Regions from separate parts of the Vibrio sp. JCM 18905 genome, predicted to be linked through region 4. Evidence: predicted binding sites of a transcription regulator. Region 4 holds the regulator's gene; each other region holds the start of a gene.
What was found. Region 4 encodes PurR, which represses purine synthesis genes. Its sites were predicted from a motif close to TNANGNAAACGTTTNCNTNA; they were not measured.
Positions count from the first base shown of each region.

Region 1: the regulator PurR is predicted to act here: its motif matches at 1,632-1,651, upstream of ACZ5ZC_RS14170 (phosphoribosylaminoimidazolesuccinocarboxamide synthase).
Region 2: the regulator PurR is predicted to act here: its motif matches at 2,397-2,416, upstream of ACZ5ZC_RS12265 (NupC/NupG family nucleoside CNT transporter).
Region 3: the regulator PurR is predicted to act here: its motif matches at 2,466-2,485, upstream of ACZ5ZC_RS11205 (NCS2 family permease).

Region 1 is NZ_AP043879.1:1,292,854-1,297,012, forward strand. Features, by position in the region: gene ACZ5ZC_RS14165 (alkaline phosphatase D family protein) at 1-332, shown strand, start outside; gene ACZ5ZC_RS14170 (phosphoribosylaminoimidazolesuccinocarboxamide synthase) at 412-1,515, opposite strand; gene ACZ5ZC_RS14175 (SulA-like leucine-rich domain-containing protein) at 1,719-2,111, opposite strand; gene ACZ5ZC_RS14180 (hypothetical protein) at 2,525-2,707, opposite strand; gene ACZ5ZC_RS14185 (J domain-containing protein) at 2,885-3,859, opposite strand; gene ACZ5ZC_RS14190 (YiaD family glycine zipper/OmpA-like lipoprotein) at 3,936-4,159, opposite strand, start outside.
Region 2 is NZ_AP043879.1:862,900-867,058, reverse strand. Features, by position in the region: gene folD (bifunctional methylenetetrahydrofolate dehydrogenase/methenyltetrahydrofolate cyclohydrolase FolD) at 128-988, shown strand; gene ACZ5ZC_RS12265 (NupC/NupG family nucleoside CNT transporter) at 1,057-2,256, opposite strand; gene ACZ5ZC_RS12260 (LysR family transcriptional regulator) at 2,514-3,458, opposite strand; gene ACZ5ZC_RS12255 (lytic murein transglycosylase) at 3,550-4,159, opposite strand, start outside.
Region 3 is NZ_AP043879.1:656,621-660,779, reverse strand. Features, by position in the region: gene frsA (esterase FrsA) at 1-335, opposite strand, end outside; gene gpt (xanthine phosphoribosyltransferase) at 427-891, opposite strand; gene ACZ5ZC_RS11205 (NCS2 family permease) at 1,156-2,445, opposite strand; gene ACZ5ZC_RS11200 (aminoacyl-histidine dipeptidase) at 3,471-4,159, shown strand, end outside.
Region 4 is NZ_AP043879.1:1,059,195-1,063,353, forward strand. Features, by position in the region: gene ACZ5ZC_RS13130 (hypothetical protein) at 1-184, opposite strand, end outside; gene ACZ5ZC_RS13135 (TVP38/TMEM64 family protein) at 205-891, opposite strand; gene ACZ5ZC_RS13140 (TfoX/Sxy family DNA transformation protein) at 1,007-1,597, opposite strand; cyclic di-GMP riboswitch class I at 1,714-1,803, opposite strand; gene purR (HTH-type transcriptional repressor PurR) at 2,089-3,093, opposite strand; gene torD (molecular chaperone TorD) at 3,559-4,159, opposite strand, start outside.

The DNA.
Region 1 (4,159 bases), 230 kb from region 4:
ATACGCACAATGCATGGGCAAGTGAGCTGAAAGACGTATCTAAGCATCCTATCGGGATAGAGTTTGCAACTAGCTCGGTGAGTTCCCCTGGGCTAGAGGCCTACCTAGCGTTAGATCCTGTTGCGATCGCTCAAATGGAATACACGTTGCCGCACTTAGTGTCAGAATTACAGTGGGCAGACATCAAACAGCGTGGCTTTATGCGCGTTACTTTTACGCCCGATAAGGCAAAGTCGACTTGGTATTTCGTATCAACGATTAAAGACAAAACATATCAGGTGACGACCAAGTCAGCCTCCACAACAGATGGCACTACGTTAAATATCGGCTAAACTGAGCTTAATACGAAAAAAGTCCGCAGGCTAGTGCGGACTTTTTATTGAAAAGCGTTTAGCTAATCTAGCGACAGTGCTAGTCAATCAATCCGTATTCTTTGCTCAGAACTTCGATGATTTCCGCTTTCGGATTCTCACTCAAATGAATCGGCTTGCCTGTAATCTTCTCGGCAATACCAATGTAGGTGCTCGAAATCGCCATCAAAGATTCGACGGGTAAAGCATTATCACGAGCGAGTGCTTCGCGCTCTGGCATACGTTCTTTGTTTAGCAAGATATCTGGGTCAGGGAAGTGGTTAAGTAGGAACTGGCGGAAACCTTCTTTTGAGTTCTCTACGATGTGACCTGCTTGGTACTCTTTAGCATCCCATATACGAGACGAGTCTGGTGTACCCACTTCATCCATGTAAATCAGCTTTTCATTGCCAGCGGCATCATGAACATAACCAAATTCGAATTTGGTATCGACAAAGATTTGGTCGATTTCTTCTAACGCTTGGCTGATAACGTTAAAGCCTTCTTTCAGCAGTTTTTCGTAGAGTGCGATATCGTCGGCACTTGAGAAGTTAAATGCTTCGTAGTTGTCTACGATGTTTTGACGAGTAATATTCACGTCATCCGCTTCTGGCACACCGGGAATACCTTTTAGAATGCCTTTTGTGGATGGGGTCATGAGCAACTCTGGCAGTGCTTTGTCTTTTTCTAACCCTTCAGGAAGTTGGATTCCACAAAACTCGCGCTCGCCATTTGCGTAAGCGCGCCACATCGAACCCGTGATGTATTTGCGGCAGATGGCTTCTATTTTTACCGGTTTGGCTTTTTGTACAATCCAAACAAAAGGGTGAGGAATGTCTAGAATATGGCTATCTGCTAAGCCATTTTCTTTGAACAGTTTGAACCAGTGATTAGAAATCGCATTAAGCGCAGCCCCTTTACCCGGGACACCATTAAGACCACCTTCAGCATGCCAAATACAATCGAATGCAGAGATTCGGTCGCTAATCACCATGATAGCCAAAGGCGCATCTGGAGCGACATCGTATCCTTTTTCTTTGATCAGTCGGGCACTGTCTTCTTCAGTTAACCAGTAAACTGAACGAACTTTTCCGCTGTGAACGGGTTTATGGGTGCGAATTGGCAGGTCGTCATTGACGGCAAGTACTTGATTAGCAAGGCTCATTGCGACATTCCTATCATCTTAATCAAACGTCAGAAAGAGAAGATATTCAGCAAAATGTGGGCGCTGAATAAATCGAATGTGGGCATCATACCAGAACTATTTTAACTCGCCAGAGAAAAAGCAAACGTTTGCTTATTTTCTTTAATACAAAAAAAGCCCCCTTAAAAAGGAGGCGAGATGCAGGATGGATAACGTCGAACTTATTAGTGGTACTTATTAACTCTGCCTTCGACGAAAAAAACCTCACACTGATAGCGCTGCGCCATGTCGCGCAACATAGATTGATTCATAAGTGCAATTTTATTTGATGCGACAACAGCACTGGCATTACCTGATCGGATGGCTTTGATCACGATCTCGACTTCTGAAAGCTGTTGAGAAGGCTTCATTTGAATCACGTTTCTACAGCAAATATTAGAAGCAGTGAGTTGTTCAAAGTCAGGGCGAGGGCAGTCTGCTGTAAACAAAATCCATTGTTTCTGCTGCGATAAAACAGCCAGCTTAGATAGAAGCTGATCCGAAACGGCCATGGGCTGAGTTGCTTGTGCCAATACGTTGTAACGAGAGTATGTATGAGATTGACTTTGTAACTGCATCTTACTGTTCCTTTATACATGCTGTATGTGTATACAGTAGTTTGTTTTGACGACCTGATCAACCCGTTTATCAAAAGTTATTTGCGTTTTTTTGAGAAGGAAACAAAAGGATTTTATTTTAAGTGTCTGAATTTATTTGGTTATTTTTCATTTCTGATATGTCTAACATCAATTTAAAAATGTGAGATGAGTAGAAAATTGGACGAGAGACATACAAGGGGTTACTACTGTATATACAGGTGTTTTTTCACGGGCAGTGGTTTGTATACAGTAGGAGAGGGGCTGATAACCGATGCGACATGCTATGTAGGATAGGAGGGAATACGAGATAGAGATTGGAAATAGGGCTTGGCCGATCAAAAAAGCGCCTTAAAAGGCGCTTTTGAAAATCAGTTCCGTTGATTCCGTCTTGCTTAGCTCGCTCGTTGCAAGCGTTCGCGCATTTGCAATTCGCCTTGGTTAAATAGGCGCACGTCGATTTTTGCCATGTCGTAACAAGCTTTACATGAGTAATGGTGCTTGCCATCTAAATAATCGTGACGAGTTACAAGACTAGGTTTTTTACACCAATCACAGGTGCCTTCTTCAGTGAACATTGATTTTCTCCCCACCTAGATTAATTTGAGTCGTTAGGTGTTATTTTGCGCTGAGCATTATGGCATAAAAGCGAGACTTAAGTTAAATGTCTGTTAATTTGTTTGAGAGGGAGATCGATTGCGGCGCTTGATTATATGGCTCTAGAAGCATGCTAGCCAAAGTTTCCTGACCTGTTTTTACTGTTTTGTAACATTTTGTGAGACAAGCTTAAAGGCATGATTGAGTCGCTTCATTTCTTCTTCACTGCCTCTTGTGTCCGGATGATAAAGCTTTGATAGCTGTCTATAGCGTAGCTTTATTGCTTGTAAATCAGGGATGTGTTGTGGTGTGTAGCCAAACATGGCGCATGCGACGCTTAGCTTATGGTTCTCTGCCTGGGTTTTGGATTTCTTAAATTCTTTGAATACTTTCTCTAACTGACGCTTCAGTTGCTTATTCGTAAACTCTAGCTCTTTAACTTTTGCCGCCATTCGTTGATTTTGGCTTTCCTCTTTGGCTTCACGCGCTTTTCTATTCTGCTTAAGTTTCTTGATCACGAGAAAACTTAAGCCGCAGATGATGAGTATCGCCGCTAGCCAGATCAGCCATAAAAACTGCGAGTATTCTACCTTGGGGTTTGCAACTGTGCTTTTCTCTTCTTGTGTTTGTTCAGCCTTTTTATCGAGCGACTTTATTTGCGAGACTTGTTTAGCTCGCAGTTGGTTGAAGCGCTGCTCTAACAGTTGATTATATGCTTGTTCTGCTGCTGGATTATGCTGAGAAGCCATTTGATACAAGGCTTCAGTCAATTGAGAAGTTGTGACCTTATCTTGATTGCGCTGAATAAAATCGGCGAGAAGAAAGCCACGATCGGTTGGGTCATTGAGTGCGATAGAGGTTAGCCAATATAACGCTTGTGTTTCATTTTTTTCGCCATTTATCCCTTTAGCAAAGTCGTTCGCGAGCTGTTTTTGCGCAGGGAGGTAACCTTGGTTGGCGGATTGCTCTAGCCAGTAGCGTGTTTCTGTTGAGGCTTCAGCTTTGTTTGATGCCAATAATTGTTGTGCGTACTCGTATTGTTCTATGGGGTCATTTGGAGCTTGAGAGGCAAGCGAGTAACCAGAAAAGCAGAGGCTAAATAAGCAGAGTAGGGCAGACGTTTTGACAGACATTGATATGTCAGGCCTAACGATTATGGTTAGGCCTGCTCCGGTAATTTTTTATTATTACCGCTATGGTGCAACCAAATTACTTCAGTGGCAAGATCTGGATTTCAACACGACGGTTGCACGCACGACCTTCAGAAGTTTGGTTTGAGCAAATTGGGTTACGTTCGCCGTAGCCACGTGCAATTGCACGACCAGGTGCAACGTTTTGAGATACTAGGAATTGACGTACGGACTCTGCACGACGCTCAGACAACGTTTGGTTGTATGACTCACTGCCCGTGCTATCAGTGTAACCGTCGATAA
Region 2 (4,159 bases), 200 kb from region 4:
AAAAAGTCCATCAAAACGCTTAATGTTCAAAAACACCACAAAGCAAACGTTTGCGTATGGATGTTAATAAGAAATTCTGCGACAATGCGCCGCAGATAATTTGCCTTCTTAATTTATAAGGAAAGTCATGACTGCTCAAAATATAGACGGAACTCTCATTTCCCAAACTGTTCGATCCGAAGTGGCAGCACGTGTTAAAGCGCGTGTTAAAGCGGGGCTACGTGCCCCTGGTTTAGCAGTGGTTCTAGTTGGTGAAGATCCTGCTTCTCAGGTTTATGTCGGTAGCAAACGCCGCGCATGTGAAGAAGTTGGGTTTGTTTCTAAGTCTTTTGACCTTCCTGCGTCTAGCTCAGAAGAAGAGTTACTAGCGCTGATTGATGAATTAAACAACGATGATGAAATTGACGGCATTCTAGTGCAATTACCCCTTCCTGCGGGCATCGACACAACACATGTTTTAGAGCGCATTCACCCAGAGAAAGACGTGGATGGCTTCCACCCTTACAACGTTGGTCGTCTTGCGCAACGTATTCCAAAGCTTCGCTCTTGCACGCCAAAGGGCATCATTACCCTACTCGACCGTTACAACATTGAGCTACGTGGTAAACATGCTGTTGTGGTCGGTGCATCAAACATTGTTGGTCGTCCAATGACACTTGAGCTGCTGCTTGCGGGCTGCACGACAACAACATGTCACCGTTTTACCAAAGACCTAGAGAGTCATGTACGTCAAGCTGACGTTGTCGTGGTTGCGGTTGGTAAGCCAAACTTCATCCCTGGAGAGTGGATTAAGAAAGGTGCAGTGGTTATCGATGTCGGCATTAACCGTCTTGATTCAGGCAAGCTAGTTGGCGACGTGGAATACGATAAAGCACGTGAAAGTGCGAGCTTTATTACTCCTGTCCCTGGTGGTGTTGGCCCAATGACCGTTGCAAGTTTAATCGAGAACACGATGCTCGCTTGCGAACAGTTCCACACAGACAAATAACGTAAAACTTCAGATACGAAAAAGGCTCCGCAAGGAGCCTTTTTGCTAATTGTTGATATCTATTTCAATTACAGACTTAAAATCACGCCCGCAATAGAAGCGCTCATTAAGTTCGCCATGACACCAGCGATAATCGCACGGAAGCCATGCTTAGAAACAAATGCACGCTTTTCTGGTACCAATGAGCCCAACCCACCAATCAGCATCGCCATGCTTGAGATGTTTGCAAAGCCACACAAAGCAAACGTCACGATTGCTTGTGAGTGTTCACTAAGTTGAGACTTCACTTCTGCAAGCTGGATGAAAGCGACGAACTCATTCACCACAATCTTGTTACCAATCAGCGAGCCTGCTGTGGTTGCTTCTTGCCATGGTACACCTAATAACCAAGCGACAGGTGCGAATACATACCCTAGGATCAACTCGAAGCTTAGTGGCGTCCCAACAAGGTCACCAATCCAACCTAGCATGCCGTTTAACATTGCAATGACACTGATGAACGCCAATAGCGTACCACCTACCGATACAGCAATGCGTACACCCGCCATTGCACCATCGGCTAATGCTTCTACTACGTTGGTTGCACGTGGAATTTCAACTTGGCTAATGTCGATATCTGCTGCTTTATCCGTATCGTCTGGCATTAAAATTTTTGCCATCAGCAAGCCCGCAGGTGCCGACATAAATGCGGCAGCAATAAGATAGTTAAGGTCGACGCCCAGTGATGCGTAACCGACCAACGTTCCACCAGCAACTGATGCCAAACCACCTGTCATAACTGCAAAAAACTGCGAGTCAGTCATGTGTTTTAGGTAAGGCTTCACCATCAATGGTGCTTCAATGGTGCCAACAAAGATATTCGCCGTAGCAGACAAAGACTCAGCACGACCAATGCCAAGAAGCTTTTGAATACCACCACCAATGAAGTTGATAACTTTTGGCATCACACCAATGTGATAAAGACCGGAGATAAGAGAGGAGAAGAAAACGATGATACCCAGTACATTGATCGCAAAGGTGAAGCCCCCTGTCGCCAAATTACCGAATAAAAACGCGATGCCTTCTTGACCGTAGTTGATCAAATTCGACACGACGCTGCTTACTGAATTCAGCGCATCTCGTCCTGCTGGTACATATAAAACCAACAATGCAAACAGCACCTGTAAAGCAAACGCAAACGTCACTGTTCTCAGCTTTATATTTTTTCTATTTGTAGAAAGTAGCCATGCTACGAATAGTATGGCTACGATACCAATAATTGAGTTCATAAAATGAATCCGACAGAAGGGGGATATGGAAGGCACCGGATTGTATAGCGGACTCAAAATGCTGCAAGTTGAGGATGTTAACAGTGTGAAAAGTTTAAGCGCACAATAATTGACCTTAATTATAAGGCATTGAATTATATAAATATAAACGTTTGCTTATTTTTATTGTTTCTATATGGAAAAGATGTTTCTAGTTCTGGAAAAATTTTTGTGAATTGAATCACCTTATGTGCCGTTCAATAACGTCATTGATCCTGTTATTTAGGAATAGATATGTAAGGCGCTAGACGTTGATCCCAATGACACGGGTTACCGATCTTCTGTTTGATGAAGTTAATCACTGCGGATATTTTTTTGGGCATATGTTGGCGGCTTGGATACACCGCATAAAACGGCATCGACTGGCTTGCTTTCCAGTCCGGTAACAACTGTATTAACTTACCCGTTCTAAACTCATCACCCAGTAAGTAAGTGGCAAGGTAGGCAATGCCCCAACCCGCAATAGCGGCATCCCGAACGGCTTCTGCCAGATCCACTGAATAGTTGCCCGAAACTTTTACGTTCAACTCCTGCTGATCTTTAGTAAATGCCCACCCCGTATAGTCACGCTCCCAGCTTCTGTATATAAGACAGTTGTGAGAAGACAAGTCATCCGGCTCTGTTGGCGTATCATGCTTCAATAAGTAATCTGGTGATGCCGCTACAACAAACTGGCAATCCGTCAAACGCTGCGCAATGTAGCCTTCAGGCAAATGCTCGTTGTTAGTCACCCATAAATCGAGCCCTTCGGCTAACATATCGACTTTATAGTCAAACAAATGCACCTCCACTTGAAGTTGAGGATACAGTTCGCGTAACTCTTGAATCGCTGGGATAATGTGCAAGGTACCGAATGATTGCGACAAACCAAGACGCACTAAGCCTGCCACTTCATCCCGCTGGGTTTCCATCTCTAATGTAGCACTGCTCACCGCTTGTACTACTTGCTCACAGTGATGAAAAAAGGTTTTTCCTGCCTCAGTCGGCGTAAAGCTTCGCGTAGTGCGTTGAACAAGCTTGATACCAAGAGACGCTTCTAGCTGGCTCAACTGCTTACTCACATGAGACACCGACACGCCTAAGCTCTTTGCAGCAGCCGTGAAACTTTTATGTTTAAGAAGAGCGGAGAAGATCACCATTTGTGCAGCACGTTCAGATAACACGCTTTACCTCGATTTGATTATAGGAAAAACAAAGGACTCCGAAGAGCCCTCATATTGAATACTGGATGCCAAGTGATTATTTGATAACAGCTCAGTATTTAATTCGGTCAGCCAAGTGACTCACGGCGAGTGCGAAGTAGTAAGAGCGGTTCCACTTCATCAGTACGTTGTAGTTATTGTAAACCAGATACGTACGACCATTTTCGTCGTCCGGCATGATCAACCATGCTTTGATGTCTTCATCCAGTTTTGGCAACGGACTACCGTCGTATTTTGTGATGCCAAGTTTGCTCCACTCCTGAAGGTATTTACCTTTTTCAGCCGTGCGCCCTTCTAAGCTGCGATCAATGCCTTTAGGAACTTTCACTTGGCGACCCCAAGTGTATTTGTCATCCCAGCCGGACTTGCTCAAATAGTTAGCGGTTGATGCAAATACGTCGGCTTCAGATTGCCAAATGTCTTTTTTACCATCCCCGTTGCCGTCAGCGGCAAAACGTAGGAAAGAGCTTGGCATAAATTGACACTGTCCCATCGCACCAGCCCAAGAACCTTTAAAATTATCTAGCTCGATATGGCCTTGATCGAGGATCTGCAATGCCGACATGGTCTCTTTACGGAAAAACTCTTCACGACGACCTTCAAATGCCATTGTCGACAACGCGTCAATCACTTTGAAGTTACCCGTAAATTTACCAAAGTTA
Region 3 (4,159 bases), 400 kb from region 4:
CGCTTCTGATGCTCCATGCCGAGCTTAATCCACTCAAATGTCCAGTTGCCGTTGTGGTACCCCATTACGGTGTCTAACCAATCATCATTGGTTCGAGAGTGGGAAGAAGAAGCGATTTTAGAAAGCACACCTTCCATCTCTATCGGAGACAACCCTTGCCAAGCCCATTGCAAGCGGCGCAAATGACGATACCAAGCACGATCATCCTGCGCCTCTCGCTCATCAAGTATTTTTTGACTGGTCGGCATATACTGGGTAAGCGCAGAGGTTTCTTTTGCTTGCTTATGTTTCACGAACAAAGTTTCGGAAAGATTTTTACTGACGTCTTCAGACATAGGAAGAACCTTAGGCTATTAGCATGAGTTGTTATGATAATAAAAAAAATGCCCCTATACAGGGGCATTTCTCAATATTCTTTAATAGCGTTTATTTTTGCTTGCGGTTTACAGGCTCAGCGTACTGGATTGACATATCCCAAGGTTGTTCAATCCAAGTGTCTTGCGCGATATCTACCACGTAATCATCTAGCAACGCTTTGCCTGAAGGTTTCGCACACACAGCGATCATCTTCGCTTTTGGATACATCTCACGTAGTTTGCGCGCCGTATCACCACTGTCTACTAGGTCTTCAACGATTAGGTAACCTTCACCATCGCCTTCAGGTGCTTTTAGTACCGTCATATCGCGCTGATGATCATGGTCGTAGCTTGAAATACAGATTGTATCAACGTAACGAATACCCAGTTCACGAGCCAAGATAGCGCCAGGAACCAAACCACCGCGGCTTACCGCCCAAATCCCTTTCCATTGCTCAGCTGGCATTTGTTTTTCAGCCAGTTCACGGCAGTAAGTCTGCATTGCATCCCAAGTGATAATGAATTTTTTACTCATTGTAATAACCTAATAATTTGAAAATATGCATCCTCAAAATCTAGCGAACTCACTCAAAAGCGGAATGCTCACTGACCTCTCCAAAACGTATGGAGATGAGGATTTCAAGCTGCGCAAACGATTATTCTACCGAAACACACCGTTAATACCAACGGTGATATCAAAATTCTCTGCCTATTCCGCAGAAAAACCGTCTGAAGTGAACAACGTGAAAAAAGAAAAAGCCAGCGTGAATAAATCCACACTGGCTTTTTGCTCGAGAAATTAACCGACGAGGTATTTGACGATGAAGATGGCAGACATCACCCACACACTCATCGACACTTCACGGCCCTTGCCGCTGAATAATTTGATCGCCGCGTACGCGATAAAGCCTAACGTAATACCCTCTGCAATCGAGAACGTTAATGGCATCACCAAACAAGTCACAACAACTGGTGATGCTTCCGTTAGGTCACGCCAATCAATGCTTACCAGCCCAGACAGCATCAAAATCGCGACATAGAACAGAGCGCCCGATGTTGCGTAAGCTGGGATCATTCCTGCTAGTGGTGAAAACAATAGAGCAAGTAGGAAGAGCACACCAACAACCACTGCTGTTAGACCAGTACGACCACCAGCCGCCACACCAGAAACACTCTCAATGTAAGATGTGGTGTTTGAGGTACCAAGTAGTGCACCTACTGACGTTGCCGTTGAGTCTGCAAGTAACGCTTTGTTTAAACGCGGGATGTTGCCATTCTCATCCGTGAGGCCTGCTTTTTGAGAAACGCCAACTAGCGTACCTGCGGTATCAAACAAATCGACAAATAGGAAAGCGAACACAACGGAAATCATGCCAACTTCAAACAAACCAGAGAAATCCAGTTGCATGAAAGTTGGTGCAATGCTTGGTGGCGTAGACATAATGCCGCTCCACTGCACATCACCAAATAGAAGGCCAAGCGCTGTAACACCAAGAATGGCGATCATCACCGCACCTTTCACACCACGGTGAACAAGCGCGATAGTAAGGAAGAAACCAATCGCAGCCAATACAGATGGCAATGATGTGATGTCTCCCATAGAAACTAATGTCGCAGGGTTATCAACGACGATGCCTGCATTTTTTAATGCGATAAATGCTAAGAAAAGACCGATACCGGCTGAAATACCAGTTCGAAGAGAATGCGGGATCGAGTTAATAATCCACTCACGGATCTTAAATATACTCAAAAGAATAAACAGCAGGCCTGAAACAAACACCGCCGCTAACGCAACTTGCCACGTATAGCCCATTCCCAACACAACAGAGTAAGTGAAAAATGCGTTCAGCCCCATTCCTGGTGCTTGTGCAATTGGGTAGTTGGCAACAAATCCCATGATGAAACAGCCGATAGCAGCCGCAAGACAAGTTGCAACAAAAATGGCACCACGGTCCATACCGGTATCCGACAGGATCGCTGGGTTTACAAAAATAATGTAAGCCATGGTTAGGAAGGTGGTAACACCTGCAATGATCTCAGTGCGCACATTTGTGCCATTGTCACTGAGCTTAAAAAGCCTCTCGAGCATGATCGAATCCTGTAAAGGTAAAAAGTAAACGGTTGCGTAATCGATTGGCGGGAATTATAAAGTTATCAAATAGCAAATTCTAGATAGAATCTTCACTCTAATGCGATTTTTTTCTTTGGATATGAAACCCATTCGCTAATTCTTAAAAGCAAAACAGAAAATATATTCTTATAAAACAACAATTAATAATTATTGCTCAGAACCCAACAACAGAATAAAAACTGAACAATGTACTAAACTTTCAAATAGAAACTGGGCGTTTTAAGCGTCATATCTAGGTGGATTTGACGGGAAAGTCGATAAAACTGAAGAACGGAGAATAGAATCCAGCCTTGATGGCAGAAAATGTGTCAGAAAGAGAAAGTGGAGATAAAAAAACGCCACCCAATTTGGGTGGCGGCGAATCATGTCAGCACTATCACTGAAAAAAAATTCCAATTTATAGGGGTGAACAAACTGTTCGAGTCACATGCGTTGACTTCACTTAGTAGCCAAAGCTTGTTGGGTATACAAAGTTGCCGGTGTAAACAGACTTGCTATTCCAGAACATTGTACTTGGTAAACCTTTCATAACTATCACCTTTTAAATCAATTAAACATTCGTTGATTTCTCGGTTCCTTGGAGGCGATAAAACGGACTCATCCTTTGAGCATTTCATTCTTCTCTCAGAAGCTGGTTACAAATATACCACCAAGAAATTTAATTACAAGCATTTTAGTGATTAAAATCACAAAAAATGTATAAATTGACCTTCATCAAAGTTTAAATGTAATTAAATTACAGTTTTGTGAATTAAAAAATAAAGCCACTTTCAGAATGTATGATAAAGAACACATAGTGCCTGTTATTGTGTTCACAAACTGTGACAGTTCTGAGAGAAATCCTTGTGCACGCGACTACTCGTACTCCTTATCTGGTGGTATGCTAAACGGCAATTTGAAGGCCAAATCGTCTAGCATTTAATGCTATCTCGACAATATTTTTACGGTATATATTTGGCAAAGCACATCAAAAGGAGTCCTCCGTGTCTGAGTTCCATTCTGAGATCAGTACCTTATCACCTGCTCCACTTTGGCAGTTTTTCGATAAGATTTGTTCTATCCCTCACCCATCTAAGCATGAAGAAGCATTAGCACAGTACATTATCAACTGGGCAACAGAGCAAGGCTTTGACGTTCGCCGTGATCCAACCGGTAACGTGTTCATCAAAAAGCCCGCGACACCTGGAATGGAAAATAAGAAGGCTGTTGTACTTCAAGCACACATCGACATGGTGCCGCAGAAAAACGAAGACACCGAACACGACTTCACCAAAGATCCAATCCAACCTTACATCGATGGCGAATGGGTAACGGCGAAAGGCACGACGCTTGGTGCAGATAACGGGATTGGTATGGCTTCTTGCCTTGCTGTATTGGCATCTAAAGACATTAAGCACGGCCCAATCGAAGTTCTGCTGACGATTGATGAAGAAGCAGGCATGACTGGCGCATTTGGTCTTGAGGCTGGTTGGTTAGAAGGTGAGATCCTTCTAAATACAGACTCTGAGCAAGAAGGCGAAGTCTACATGGGTTGCGCTGGTGGTGTTGATGGCACCATGACTTTCGATATTTCTCGAGAATCAACGCCTGCAGGTTTCGTAACACGCCAACTGACGCTGAAAGGCCTAAAAGGTGGTCACTCAGGTTGTGACATTCACACAGGTCGCGGTAA
Region 4 (4,159 bases):
CTGCTTTTACTTGTTGTTTGGCGTCAAAAAGCCAGACATAAGGATCGGTATCATCACTAAACGGCAGCTCTCCTTTTAAACCGAAAATACCTTCTCCGCGGACTTCACAGTAGACTTGCTCGGTTTTCAATAATTCGCACACGATATGCGCTTCTGCTGGGTTTTTAGCAATGAATATTTTCATTAAACACGTCCACTTACTAATTATGAGTTTTGCTGACTCGGTGTTGGCCTTACTTTATTCATAACCCATTTAGTGATGATTGGAAACAGCCCCAGTAACGCAAAAGAGGCCAATACCGCAGGTGAAATAATGCCTGACAGGCTTTCAATTGTTGCTAACTGAGTACCGGCGTTTAAGTAAACTGCAGTGCCTGGCAACATACCTACTTGGCTAGTAAGGTAAAATCGACCTACAGACATTGGCGTTAAGCCCATCAACAAGTTGATAAGAAAGAAAGGGAATACCGGAATGAGACGCAAGGAAAATAGATAAAATGCACCGTCCTTTTCGACACCTTGGTTAATTGCGATTAACTTATTGCCAAACTTGTTTTGTACCCAGTCACGCAGCAAATATCGGCTGCTTAAAAATGCTAGCGTTGCACCCATAGTACTGGCGAAAGAAACCAGTAATAAGCTCGTCCAAAAACCAAATAGAGCCGCACCAAGTAATGTAACCACTGCAGCCCCAGGAATAGAAAAAGCGGTAATTGCAATGTAGGCAAAAAAGTAAATAGCTGCCGAAAAAACAAAGTTCTGATCGATGTATGTGGTCAGCGCTTCTTGTTGGGCTTTTGCATTTTCCAACGTTAAATACTGACTAAAGTTAACGCCTAAAAAGATAATGATCGCGACCAGGATTAGGCCTAATATCAGTTTCTTATTCATATTTATGATTCCAATTTGGGATATATGTAATAAGACAGAAGGAAAGTCGAAAAAATTTCACAAAAAAACCGCAGATTAGACTGCGGTTTTACAAGATAGTTTTTAAGGCCGACTTTTATTGGAGGCCATTCATCAACTCATCTCGGCGAGCTTGAGGTACAACGCTCCAATGAGTACCGTTAATAGCACCTTCTAGTGCCCATAACAGTTCAATGTTGACGGTTGCAGAGTGCGTATCTCTTATCGCTTTATAAGCGTTAAGTGCACCTTCCTCTTCCAGTTTTTCTACTGACTCAATGCCTGCTTTTTTTAGCATGCGTTCAGTAGCCAGTCGTAAGTTAGGCAAATCTTTTAAGCGATTAGGCTTTGTAGTTGCTTGCTGTTCTTTTTCAAGCTTTGCCTTTTTCAACGATTGGTTAGCTACTTCGATTAAGCGTTCGCTAGACTCCCATAAATCGTTGGAAATTGCGTAGTACTTAGTAACGACTGGGAAGCCACGTTTCTTATAAACGTAAGGCTTTAGCCCTTGTTTCTCGAAGTCAGATGAAGTTTGTTGGTCTGCTCTTATATGAAGCTGATTATTTACAACTAGTGCAAACATTGTTTCATCAGCGAATAGTCCGAAGCCACCAAACATTGAGCGCGACTTGATATTACCAAGTGCCTCAAATAGCTTCATAGAGTCTTTGAGTATCGGTTTATCCATGTTTTGTTATCTCGGTGTAATTAATATTACGCCACCAAAAGTCAGGTCCGAGAGAGTAGCAAACATGCGCAAAAGCAATGTCATTACAGGGTAAAGTCATCGCTTGCACACTTGCCATCGGTAACCCCGCTACCTTCCATATAGTATTATGGTTCAGGCCGGAGGCTTTGCGTCCCACCCTTTCGAATGGTTTGCCCTGTGCGTGACAGAATGAGCATACTTCGTATATTGAATTAACATCACGTTTTACCCGTAAAAGTGTGATTCTGGTTCAATAAAAAGTGTCGACAAGCGCATATTTGTGCATATTTGAGAATAAGGCGGGATGATCTCGAGGTTGTGAGGGTGTGTGATTTACCTACATATAAAACAGAGACTTAGAGATTCGAGATTTTTTGTCTAACAAACCTAAGTCAGGGAAAAGTTATTTAGAGATGAAAAATAAGCGCCCTTTTAGAGCGCTTATTTGACATCGTTATATTTGGCGAATTTTAGTTCATTTTCTTCACGGTGTTTCGAATTACAAGCTCAGGTTGCATTTCGAAAATTCGCTTTTCGTGTTCTTTATCTTTGATTCGCTCAAGTAGGATCTCGAACGCATTTTTACCCACACGACGTTTAGGTTGGTGGATAGTGGTTAACGGTGGAGAGAAGTATTCCGCAAGCTCGATGTTGTCGTAGCCGATCACTGAAATATCATCAGGAACTTTGATACCGTTTTGTTGTAGTCGGCTCATTAGGCCCAGAGCCATTGTGTCGTTAAAACAGAATACCGCTGTCGGACGTTTGTCCATTGCTGTAATTTTATCTGCGACTAATACGGCCGTATCACATTCAAAGTTACCTTCAAGGATCCAGTCTTCATTTACAGCTAGGTTTGCTTCGCTCATCGCGCGACGGAAACCTGCAATGCGTTCTTGGCAAGCAAGTTTTTCAAAATGACCGCTTAGACAAGCAATATCAGTATGGCCATTGTCGATCAGATGTTTGGTTGCGATGTAGCCACCTTCTTCTGAGTTATCCATGATCTTGTCCGCTTGTGAGCTTTCTGGACCCCAATCCATGACCACTTTAGGAATGTCGGCATGACGGTCAAGCATCTCTTTAAGCTCTTCGGTTAAGTCAGAACACATCACTAGGATGCCATCAACACGTTTTTCAGCCAGCATACGGATGTAATCGCGTTGTTTTTCGTAAATCCCACCCGTATTACACAGAATCAGAGTGTAGCCTTGGCGGTAACAGTAGCTCTCAACCCCGTCAATCACTTCTGAGAAGAATAGGTTGGTTGACTGCGTTACTAACATGCCAATCGTACGAGTTGAGTTGCACTTTAGGCTGCGTGCAACCGCACTTGGCGCGTAATTCAACTCGTCCACGGCTTTCATTACTTTTTCTTGCGTTGCTTCTGCAACGAAACGCGTTTTATTGATAACGTGCGAAACTGTCGTAGTGGAAACGCCGGCTAAGCGAGCAACGTCTTTTATAGTGGCCATAAATGGTGTCCTGTATCGAGCTACTGAAATATGTCGTGTTGGATGTACCTGATGCTCTAATGGTTTACACCCAGCAATCTAAGGTTGGCGCTAAGTGTTTCGGCAGCGGTTGGTCCAAGCACGACAAAAGGGTACGTAGCAGCATCGGTCGATGAATTTTATCTTTTTTCTATCTGATGAGAAATTGCCATCAACCTGTTAAAAAACACAAAAACCGCTATATTTCAGCGGTTTACATATAAATCATATTTAATCGTTTGCGCTCACATTTTAGCCCTATGTGGACTGACTAGCAATGTTTTCAGCAAGAGATTTGTGTATTTGAAGTCACATTTTGACTGCTAAATAACCAAGCGTCTTTGAGCTAAGTTAAGGCAAACGAATAATATACCCAACTTACTTACATTCAGTTATTTCAGGTATACAGGAAGCCCGATAGGCGGGCTCCTTAAAAATAGGCGGCAATTATTCCCCAAGAAGGTAAGCGCTGTCTAGTTTACAAAATGCAACTAATAGTTTCGCGACGCTCGAGTAGAACCCAAATTCGTCGAATTGTTTACATTTGTCTGCAAACTGAGGTAGCCAAGACATCAACTGTTGCTGGATAAAGTCGTTTTGTTTAACGAAGGCTTCTTCCATGTGTTTTTCTTGCTCAAGTTCGTTTGAGCGGATAATCATGTTGCCGAGAAAGTCGAGTTCAACGGCTAAGTGGTCAGCAGGCTCTTTTAGATTTTCATCTACTTGAACGCCAAATTCTGCCATCAACTTTTCCATTTCCTCGGCTGGCTTGTCATTCAGCAAACCTGATTCACCGATGTACATCGATGCGTAAGGAAGAGCGCCGTATTTTTCTGTCTTCAAAAACAGTTCACAAAAGTCAGCAGCAAGCTCCAATTGAGCGTCTTCACGATCTTGCAATCGGTTTAGCGCATCAACGAGGCTATCAACGGCTGGTTTCAGTGACTCATTTTCACCTAAACCTGCTAGAAAACTGCGAATTTCAACACTGTGGTAGGCTTCCAGCTCTTTCTCTGTTAGCTCTTTTGCGAACAAGCTCGAAAACCAC